One region of the Arthrobacter sp. NPDC080073 genome, then DNA from elsewhere that is predicted to be linked to it. Evidence: riboswitches for the same ligand, from Rfam matches in the RefSeq annotation. Region 1 holds a riboswitch; the other holds the start of a gene.
The links. Region 1 has a riboswitch for cyclic di-AMP ahead of AB0O52_RS16005 (NlpC/P60 family protein). Riboswitches for the same ligand answer to the same signal wherever they lie in the genome.
Positions count from the first base shown of each region.

Region 2: it holds a riboswitch for cyclic di-AMP, as region 1 does, so the genes downstream of both, AB0O52_RS11305 (hypothetical protein) here and AB0O52_RS16005 (NlpC/P60 family protein) in region 1, are expected to answer to the same signal.

Region 1 covers NZ_JBFBKR010000014.1:57,074-62,377, reverse strand. The annotation lists gene AB0O52_RS16015 (metal-dependent transcriptional regulator) at 1-556, shown strand, start outside; cyclic di-AMP (ydaO/yuaA leader) riboswitch at 683-892, shown strand; gene AB0O52_RS16010 (M23 family metallopeptidase) at 895-1,713, shown strand; cyclic di-AMP (ydaO/yuaA leader) riboswitch at 1,844-2,026, shown strand; gene AB0O52_RS16005 (NlpC/P60 family protein) at 2,031-2,795, shown strand; gene AB0O52_RS16000 (HNH endonuclease) at 3,045-3,545, shown strand; gene AB0O52_RS15995 (NTP transferase domain-containing protein) at 3,583-4,275, shown strand; gene AB0O52_RS15990 (DUF6457 domain-containing protein) at 4,307-4,594, shown strand; gene AB0O52_RS15985 (molybdopterin molybdotransferase MoeA) at 4,591-5,304, shown strand, end outside.
Region 2 covers NZ_JBFBKR010000008.1:66,801-72,104, forward strand. The annotation lists gene AB0O52_RS11300 (HAMP domain-containing sensor histidine kinase) at 1-1,334, shown strand, start outside; cyclic di-AMP (ydaO/yuaA leader) riboswitch at 1,476-1,672, shown strand; gene AB0O52_RS11305 (hypothetical protein) at 1,675-2,418, shown strand; gene AB0O52_RS11310 (glycosyltransferase) at 2,581-3,951, shown strand; gene AB0O52_RS11315 (glycosyltransferase family 39 protein) at 3,948-5,304, shown strand, end outside.

The DNA of each region.
Region 1 (5,304 bases):
GATGGAGCGCGACGGCCTGGTGATTGTGTCCGATGACCGGCACCTTGAGCTGACTGAAACGGGCCGGAAACGCGCCACCGAGGTCATGCGCAAGCACCGGCTCGCCGAACGGCTCCTGGCAGATGTCATCGGACTGGACTGGGCCTACGTCCACGACGAAGCCTGCCGCTGGGAGCATGTCATGAGCGAACGCGTGGAACGCCGGCTCTACGAGCTGCTGGACCACCCCACGGAATCGCCCTATGGCAACCCCATTCCCGGACTGGAGGCGCTGGGCGGAGCCGCGTCCCATGCCTTTACGGATGGCGTGGTCAACCTTGTTGATGCCATGAACGAATACTCACCTGAAAACCGGGTCACCGTCAGCCGGCTGGCTGAACCGATCCAGGTGGAACCGGAACTTCTGCTCCAGCTCGACGAGGGCGGGATCCGCCCCGGCGCGAGGGTGTCCCTGGAACGCGTGGGGGAGTACATCTCCGTTCGCGTGCCCAATATCGACGGCGCGCTTGAGCTGCCGCCTGAGGTTGCCTCGCACGTCTTTGTCACGGTCGCCTAGCCGGCCCGGCGAGGCGGCCGGCAAAGATAACGAAATTATTACCGCGGGGGCTTCATCCCCTATAGTTTGTTACTGGCGCCGATACCAAAGCGTTACCTGATCCGAAGCCGAGTTCTGCCAGCGGATCAGGTGGATTAGTCCATTCACTGGCAGAAGCGGAGGAACCACCATCGGCTGTCGAAAGACGGCCTTGGGGTGAAGTCCGCAGCGGAAGTGCAAACAGTGCGGGACCCCCTTCGGGTGGACCTGCGCTTCGCGCCCTTCGCGCGGACCGGGTCCACGATCTCTCTGGCCCGAATCCGACAGCTAACTTCGCAGGCTTGCCAGAGAGGAAAACCTTGACCACGCAGAACACCAGGGGCCGCAGGCGCGCGTCCGGTCCTACTGCTGAGCTGCGGAGCACGAACGCCGTCGAGCACGAGCGGCCCCGCGATCCCCATCGCGAACTTCGCCGCCGCAAGGGTCCTTTCCGGCAGATGGCCGAGTTCGCCGCGGCGAGCGGGGCCGGACAGAAGGCCGGAGTGGCCCTTGCCACGACGGGCCTCATCCTGACGGTCGCCATGCCGGGCACCGGCGCCATGACGGCCACGGCCGACTCAAGCCAGGCCGCCTCGGCTGCAGGCACCCAGCCTGAGATTCCGGCCGCCCCAAGCGCCACGATCGACTTCAGCCGTGCTGCGGTTTCCACCACGGCGGATCCTGACAGCAAGCTCAAGCAGCTCTTGAGCGCGCAGTCCGTCGGCACCATCAAGACATCGTCCTCCAAGGGCACCCTGGGCGCGCCGCTGGACACCCTGACCACGGCCTCGCCTTTCGGGTACCGCGTGAATCCCATCACGGGCGGTTTGGGGGAGTTCCACCGGGGCCAGGACTTCGTGGCCCAGTGCGGCACCCAGGTCCATGCCGCCGCGGCCGGAAAGGTCACTTTCGCCGGCTGGCATCCGTATGGCGGCGGAAACCGCGTTGTGGTGGACCATGGCAACGGCCTGGAAACCACGTACAACCATTTGTCGTCGTTCAACGTCCAAGTGGGCCAAACGGTCAGCCGTGGCGATGTCATTGCGCTGAGCGGCACCACCGGGGCCTCTACCGGCTGCCACCTCCATTTTGAAGTCATGGTCAACGGCGACGTCGTTGACCCCCTGGGCTGGCTGTAAGCCAATCCGATGGAAGCCTCTCGAATGCTTGTCACGCTCCGTGACCTGAATGTGACATTCAGCCAAAACTCATGTACCGTCTAAGACGCATCAACTTTTAGAGAGTTGATGCACTCGAGTGGATTGCCTAGCTCTGCCACTGCTCGAGGTTCCGTTCGCAAAACATCGTCTGGCAGAGGCGGGGGACCCACTTTTGGTCATCTTCACCGATGGCCTTGGGGTTAAGTCGCACAACTTCCGAGAGGGAGAAGTGTGGCCGGATGACTCCCATCCGAATCCGACAGCTTACCTCGCGGGCATAGGGAGAGGCCTCTTACGTGTCTTCACGCTCTACTGTTGCGCGCCACCGTGCCGCGGTCACCAAGACCAACTCGCTTGCCGTTATCGCTAAGACTGTCGGCAGCAATGCCGGTGGCGTAGGCCGTCAGGCAGCCGTTATCGCAGCTGCTTCCGGTCTGGTGCTCACTAGCGGTATCGCAGCCAACGCTGCAGAAACCAACGTCCCCCGCGAGTCCACTTCGACCTCCGCCCTGGAAGTCCAGTCGATCGCCCAAGCAAGCATTTCCGCCGACTCCTCCGTCGCTATCAAGTACGAGCGCCCGGCGGTCTCCACCGAAGCTGCTCCGGTTGTCGCAGCTCCGGTTGCCACGCAGGAAGCTACTCCGGCTCCGCAGGCTGCAACGGGTGCCGCTACCGGCTCCTCGACGCTTTCTGTCACCGCTGCTGTTTCGCCTGTAACGAAGGTTGCCAGCGGCAAGGGCGCAGCAATTGCTGCCGCAGCCTACGCCCAGCTTGGCGTTGCCCAGGACTGCACCGCCCTGGCTTCGAACTCGCTGGCCGCTGTTGGCATCAACTTCCACGGCTGGCCGGCAGACTACCTCTCCCTTGGCCGTACGGTCAGCGCTGCTGAAGCGCAGCCGGGAGACCTGGTCTACTACCAGAACGGTGGCATGGGCATGGCCCACATCGCCGTTTATGTCGGCAACGGCATGGCGGTCCACGGCGGCTGGAACGGCGGCACCACCGCCCTGTACAGCGTCAACGTCGGCTCCGGCCCGGTCTTCATCCGCGTTGGTGGCTAAATAGCTCCGGCTACATAGCTTCACTGGAACATCCCCGCTGGTCCGCCCGCGGGGATGTTCTGTTTTAACCAGCATGCGCTAACGTGTCCGGCACGTGAACTTTGACCGACACTGTGCCTGAACTCCCGCAAGGATTCGGTGATCCGGCCTCCGGGTGTTTACTCTTAGGTTGTCGATCCACAGCCCGTACATGCAGAGGGCAGCCGGCCCTCGCGCCCCTGACGGGTGCGGCCGTGAAGAGGTACGTGCATGCGCACACTCGTTCTGAATGCTGGATATGAACCGCTGGCGGTAGTAACCTTCCGCCGGGCGCTGGTCCTTGTGCTCACCGGAAAAGCGAGCGTAGTGGCCGAAGGCGACGAGCCTGTCGTCGGGCCACAGGAGATTCTCGGACGTCCGTCCGTGATTCTGCTCAATCGCTACATCCGGCCGAGGTACAACACCATCACGGCGGTTACACGCCGCGGCGTCTTGCGCCGCGACGGCCACCGTTGCGCCTATTGCGGGAAAGCAGCCCACACCATTGACCACGTCCACCCCAAATCCAGGGGCGGCGCGGATTCCTGGGAAAACCTGGTGGCAGCGTGCTTGCGCTGCAACAACGCCAAGAGTGACCACACTCCGGCCGAAATGGGCTGGAAACTGAGGTTCACTCCTGCGGCGCCCACCGGGACTATCTGGCAGATCAAGGAGCTTGAGAAACCTGCGCCCGCATGGGATCCCTTCCTCCTGCCTGAATCGGCGGCCTGAACCGGAATCGAGCCCGCTTCCCGGGTAATCTGGGCGGGTGGACTTTGATGCGGTGATATTGGCGGGTGGCAAGTCCTCCCGCCTCGGCGGCGTGCCCAAAGCCCGGTTGAGGTACGACGGCGCCACGCTGCTTCAGCGCGCCGTGGCGGCCGTGCGCGGTGCCGGGAGGGTCGTCGTCGTCGGGCCGGATCCCGGCACTTTGCCGGACGGCACCTTGACCGCACGCGAAGACCCGCCCTACGCCGGACCGGCCGCCGCGATCGCCGCCGGACTCGCCGCGCTGGAAGCGCAAGACGGGGAAGCGCAAGACGGTGAAGCGCAAGACGGGGAAGCGCAGGATGGCGAAGCGCAAGACGGCGAAACGCAGGGTGGCCAGAGGCCGTCCGCGAAGCACGCGCCCTGGGTACTCGTCATGGCCTGCGATATGCCCCTGGCCGCCGACGCCCTTCCGGTACTGCTCCGGGAACTGGCAAGCCGCCAGGACGTGGAAGGGGCCTTATCCGTATCTGCCGACGGTCGGAAACAGCCCCTGCTCGGGATCTACCGCGTATCCGCGCTGCAACGGGAAGTGCGGGCTGCGGAAGAACAAGGTGGACTCGCCAACATCGCGGTGTTCGGCCTGCTTGCTAGGCTTGATCTGCTGGCAGTGCCTGTACCCGCAGGGTCCACCGATGACGTGGATACCTGGGACGACGCCGCGGCGCTTGGAGTGGACGGCGACCTGCCGTGATAACAGCTGTACCGGACAGTGGAGGCCGATCATGAAGAGCCAGGAAGAAACGCTCGAGGAATGGTGCCGGAGCCTGCTGCAAGCCTATGAGCTCGAAGACGTCGAGATCGACATCAACGAGATCCTGTCCCTGGCAGGCGTTGCAGCCCATTCCGTGGTCCGGCCGGCAGCTCCCTTGACCACTTTCATTGCGGGCTTCGCCGCCGGACTTGCTGCGGGCTCCGGGAAAGCGACTGAAGCCGCGTCGATGGATGCCGCCATGGGCCTTGCACGCACTCTCGCGAAGGACTACACGAACCCGGGAACCGGCGCCGGATGACCGAAGCCCCCGGGCATGTCCCGCATGCCGACCACTTGTGGGCCGAGGCGCGGCAACTAGCCTTCGATAGTGCCACTCCCATTCCCGCCGCACCCGTTGCGCTGAAGGACGCCCTCGGCAGGACCCTGGCCGCTGATGTGCACGCCCTGCAGGACCTGCCTCACTACGCGTCCTCCGCGATGGACGGTTGGGCAGTCAACGGCAGCGGCCCATGGATCCTAGCGGAGCCCGGCCATCGGCTTGCCCCGCACCAAGCGAGCCCGATCGTCACCGGCGGCCTGATCCCCCCGGGGGCCAAAGCCGTGCTCCGCAGCGAGAGCGGGGTCCTGACCACGGACGAAGACGGTCTGCCGGTACTCGCGCTCGGCGGCAACGCGAAACCGGGCGAACCGCGCAACGGCCAACACATCCGAAACGCCGGGGAAGAAGCCTCGGCAGGCGAGCTGCTGATCAAATCGGGCGTTGTCTTGAACCCTGCCCATCTCGCCCTGGCCGCCCTGGCCGGGCGGGACGAACTGGACGTCCTGGGCAAGCCCCTCGTGAAAATGCTCCTCACCGGCTCCGAAGTGGTGACCGCGGGTGTCCCGGTCCCGGGCCGGGTGCGGGATACCTTCGGTCCCCAGCTTGGCGCCGTCGTCGAACTCCTTGGCGGGATCCGCGGCGAGCAAATCAAGGTGGGCGACTCCTATGACGAGTGGCTCTCGGCCCTT
Region 2 (5,304 bases), on a different contig from region 1:
CCATGGATGTGTTCCTCACGAAGCAGCTGGACCAGCAATTGATGCAGGCCTCCCATGGCCGCCCGCCGCAAGGCAATCCTGGCGGCCGTCCGGATCCCTTGGATCCCCGGGGCCAGAGCATCGGCACGCTGAATGCCCGCATTCTTGCCGGTCGGGTGAGCAGCGATGCAGGATTCTTGTCCTCCGACGCCACCCGTGCTCCGTTGTCGCCCGGCGACGCTCAAATCCTCTCGGCGCTCCCCCCCGATGGCCGCCCGGTTGATCGCACCCTGTCCAATGGCGGCTACCGGCTCGTGGCCACCGAAACCCCTTACGGCGATGTTGTCATCACGGGGCTGCCACTCGCCTCGAAGCAGGACACCGAGGCCTCGCTCGTCTGGACCATGGTGCTCGTGTCCTTGGGCGGCCTGGTCCTGATCGGACTGGCCGGAACCGTGCTCATTCGCCGCACCATGCGCCCCCTGGAGCAGCTCTCCGACGTCGCTACGAAGGTATCGAAACTTCCGCTCGACGCCGGTGAGGTGGCACTCGCGGTGCGCGTTCCGGCGTCGGCGGCCCATCCGAGCACGGAAGTGGGAAGCGTCGGCCATGCTTTGAACCTGATGCTGGACAATGTTTCCAGAGCCCTCGAGGCGCGCCAGCAAAGCGAAACAAAGGTGCGCCAGTTCGTGGCCGACGCCTCACACGAACTACGCACTCCGCTGACCGCCATCCGCGGCTATACCGAGCTCTTGCGCATGACGGAGACGTTCACCGAGGACGGTCGCAAGTCACTGGCCCGTGTGCAGAGCCAGTCAGAACGCATGACCACCCTCGTGGAGGACCTCCTCCTGCTGGCCCGGCTGGACGAAGGGAAGGCCCCGGAGTTCACCGATGTGGACCTCACGCAGTTGGTGATCGAGACCGTCAGCGACGAGAAAGTCATGGCCCCGGATCACATCTGGCAGCTCAAGCTCCCGGACGAGCCCCTCATGGTCCGTGGCGACACCACTCAACTCCATCAGGTTTTGGCGAATCTGCTCTCCAATGCCCGCAAGCACACGGAGGCGGGAACCACCGTGGTCACGGGCGTCATGCGTTCGGCCGACGGCAGCGCCGTGGTGACGGTGACCGACAACGGGCCGGGCATCCCGCCTGAATTCCAGGGCAGGATCTTCTCCCGCTTTGCCCGTGCCGACGCCGCCCGCTCGGGTTCCGAGGGCACGTCCGGGCTCGGCTTGTCGATTGTGGAATCCATTGTCCAAGCGCATGGTGGAACCGTCGAAGTGGCATCGCGGGCCGGCCGAACGGAATTTGCGGTGCGGCTTCCGGCGCTCAGGACCGCCACGGCCTGAACGGCCACCCAGGAGGGCGCGACGCCGGTGCGCGGCGAGCGCAAGTCGACGCACCGGCGCCGTGATCTCCGTTACCTAAATGTGACTTGAGCTGAATCCTCCTGTACCGTCGAATAGGTGCGCTGGATAATTCCGGCCACCGCCGGGTAGGCGCCGAGCTCTGCCCCTCCCCGGTGCCCAACAGTCCAGGCAGAGACGGGGGACCCAGGTCTCCGGGCAAGCGCTCATGTTGAGCCAGCCCTAGGGGTGAAGCCGTACCGCCACGATTCCCTGTGGCCACGGCCGGATGACCTCATCCGAATCCGACAGCTAACTCCGCAGGCGTCGAGAGGCAATCACCATGTCTGATTCCAGGAATCAGTCGCGCTCTGTTGCGCGCCACCGCGGCGAACCAGCCCGGAGAAACAAGTCACGTTCCACCTTGAGGCGAGCCGCCTCGAACCTTGGCACCGGCCAGCGCATGGCAGTTGTTGCCGGCGTCGTTGCCGTGTTCCTTGGCGCAGGTGCCGCCACACAGGCCGCCGGACAAGCCATTAATGCCCATGACATGAGCCGTACGTCCGAATCCCGCACGACGGATCACGCAGCCACGCCGTCGGCGAGTGCGAGCACGAGCGCTAGCCCCAAGCCGAGCGCCACGCCGACGCCGAGCCAGGCACCCGCCCCCGCTCCGGCCGCCGTCGCGCCCCAGGCCGCCGCACCGGCCGCACCCGTGGCACCGCCTGCCCCCGTTGCGCCCCCTGCTCCCGCGGCCCCGGCCGCGCCCGTCGCCGTCGATGATCCCTCCGGCGCCCAGGCTTATGCCGCAAGCATCCTGCCCTCGTACGGTTGGGGCCAGGGCGAAATGTCAGCCCTGATCACCCTGTGGAACAAGGAATCGGATTGGCGCACTACTGCCACCAACGCCTCCAGCGGCGCCTACGGGATCGGGCAATCTCTGCCGGGCGACAAAATGGCATCAGAAGGCGCCGACTGGCAGACCAACTACCAGACGCAGATCCGCTGGGGCCTGAACTACATCAAGGAACGCTACGGATCGCCGTCCGCGGCGTGGTCCTTCCACTTGGCCCACAACTGGTACTAAGCCAAAGCCACGCAAAAATATGTTGAGGTCCGTCCCCTTCAGGGGGGCGGACCCCTGCGTTTTTCGTCGAGGCCGGGCGATTCGCCACGCCGGTCATACATCCACAGCCACGTCACAGGTTCCGCCTAAAGCCCTCATATTCTGCAACGGCACTCTGGATACATGACGCTCATCGAATCCACCTCCGGAACCCTGAAGGACCCCGCGGTGGTGCCGCCGGGCCTCCCACTCCAAGCCAACACCCCGCTTAAACGCAGCACGGTGCGGCGCGCCCCCGTGGACACCCACACCGCCATCCCCGTCCTCGATGTCACCATCCCCGTCTTCAACGAGGAACGCGACCTCGAAGAGTGCCTGCGCAGGCTGCACGGCCATTTGCGCGAATCCTTCCCGCATGGCTTCCGCATCACCGTGGCGGACAACGCGAGCACGGACAGCACCTTGAAAATCGCCGAACGTGTGGCCAGGGAACTGCCTGAGCTCGCGGTTGTCCATCTTGAGGAGAAGGGACGCGGCAACGCTCTGCGCAAGGTGTGGCTCGCGTCGCCGTCGCCGGTTCTGGCTTACATGGACGTGGATCTGTCCACGGATCTCGCCGCACTGGCTCCCCTTTTGGCCCCGCTGATCTCCGGCCATTCGGATCTCGCCATTGGAACACGGCTGACCCGCAATTCCAGGGTTGTCCGCGGCCCCAAGCGCGAGTTCATTTCGCGCAGCTACAACCTGATGCTGCACTCGTTCATGGGCGCCCGCTTCAGCGATGCCCAATGCGGCTTCAAAGCGATCCGGGCCGACGTTGCGCAGCAGATCCTCCCCCACACCTTGGACAACTCGTGGTTCTTCGACACTGAACTCCTGGTCCTCGCCGAACGCTGCGGCCTCCGGGTCCACGAGGTTCCGGTTGACTGGATCGACGATCCCAATTCAAGCGTTGACTTGGTGCGCACCGCCTTGGCCGACATCCGCGGCATGGTCCGGCTCACCCGGGATCTCGTCTCGGGACGCATCCCCATTCCGGAGCTGCGCGCAGCGCTTGCACGCGGGCCGCTCCCGGCGTCGTCCCGCACCGCCGAGCAGAGCCCGCGCAGCAGCCTTTTCGGGCAACTGGTCCGGTTCGCCGCAATCGGCGCTGCGTCCACCCTCGCCTATGTGCTCATCTTCTTGTTCTGCCGCGGCTTCATGGACCCGCAGCTGGCCAACTTCCTGGCGCTGCTCGTCACGGCCATCGCCAACACCGGAGCCAACCGGCGCTTCACCTTCGGCATCCAAGGCGGGAACCCCGTACGGCACCACTTCGAGGGTTTGATCGTCTTCGGGATCGGCCTCGCGCTCACCTCCGGGGCACTCGCCTTGGTGCACAGTACGACGACGCCGGACCGGTGGGGCGAGCTCCTCACCGTCGTTGCGGCGAACCTCGCCGCCACCGCGGTCCGCTTCCTCTTGTTCCGGCTTTGGGTCTTCCGACAGCCTGCCGCGCAGGCGACTGCACCCGCCACACAAGCCACATCGCGCACAGAAACGGCAGCATCATGACTTCCACGATTACCCCCGCAAGCACAGGACCGGCCGGATCCGGCTCACCCGCCGCCGTCGGAACTACCCAGTCACCGCAGGGCGGTCACTCGACAGGCCCGACAACCCCCGATGCCACGCCCCGCTGGACGCGATACGCCTTCGGCCGGCAGCCCCGCTGGGTGCGGCCGTCCGCCGCCGGGCTCCTCGTAGCCACGGCCTTCCTGTATCTCTGGAACCTCGCAGCCACTGGCTACGGAAACTCCTTCTACGCCGCCGCCATCCAGGCCGGCACCAAGGACTGGACGGCGTTCCTGTTCGGTTCGCTCGACGCCGGCAATGCCATCACCGTGGACAAGCCGCCGGCCTCCTTGTGGATCCCGGCCTTGGCGGGCCGGATCTTCGGCTTCTCGCCCCTGAGCATGCTGGTCCCCGAGGCGCTCATGGGCGTGGCCGCCGTCGGTCTCCTCTATCTGACGGTCAAGCGGGTCTCCGGACCGGGCGCGGGCTTGTTGGCCGGTGGTGCCTTAGCACTGACCCCGGTGGCCGCGCTCATGTTCCGCTTCAACAACCCCGACGCCATGCTGACCCTGTGCCTGGTGCTCGCGGCATACTTTACTACCCGTGCAATCGAACGCGCTGGCTGGAAGTGGCTCGCCGCGGCCGGCGCCGTGGTGGGCCTCGCGTTCCTGAGCAAAATGCTGCAGGGTTTCCTGATTGTTCCGGGCCTGGGACTCGCGTACCTCTGGGCCGCACCTACCCCGTTGCGGCGGAGGCTCCTGCACCTGCTCGGCGCATTGGCAGGTATCGCTGTAGTGGCAGGCAGCTATGTGGCTCTCTTCCAGCTGACTCCGGCTTCGGCGCGGCCCTACATGGCAGGTTCGCAAACCAACAGCTTCCTCGAGCTGACCTTCGGCTACAACGGGCTGTCCCGCATCACCGGTTCGGGCGAAGGGACGCCCGGCGGAGGCGGCGCTGGAGCGCCCGCGGGCGGTTTGGGTGCGTTCGGCGGTGGTGGCGGCAACGCCGGCTTCGGTGGAGCTGCCGGGATCGCCCGCATGTTTGGTACGAGCTTCGGTGGTGAGGTCTCCTGGCTTCTTCCTGCGGCGCTCATTCTGCTGGCAGCCGGCCTATGGTTCACCCGCCGGGAAGCGCGAGCCTCCCGCACCCGCGCCGCGCTCATCCTCTGGGGTGGCTGGCTTCTGGTCACGGCCGGGGTCTTCAGCTTCATGAGCGGCATCGTCCACCCCTATTACGCGGTAGCGCTCGCACCGGCAATCGCAGCGTTGGTGGGCATCGGCAGCGTTGAGCTGTGGCGTGGCCGCCGGTACTGGCCGGCCAGGATCGTCCTGGCAGTGGTAATCCTCGGTAGTT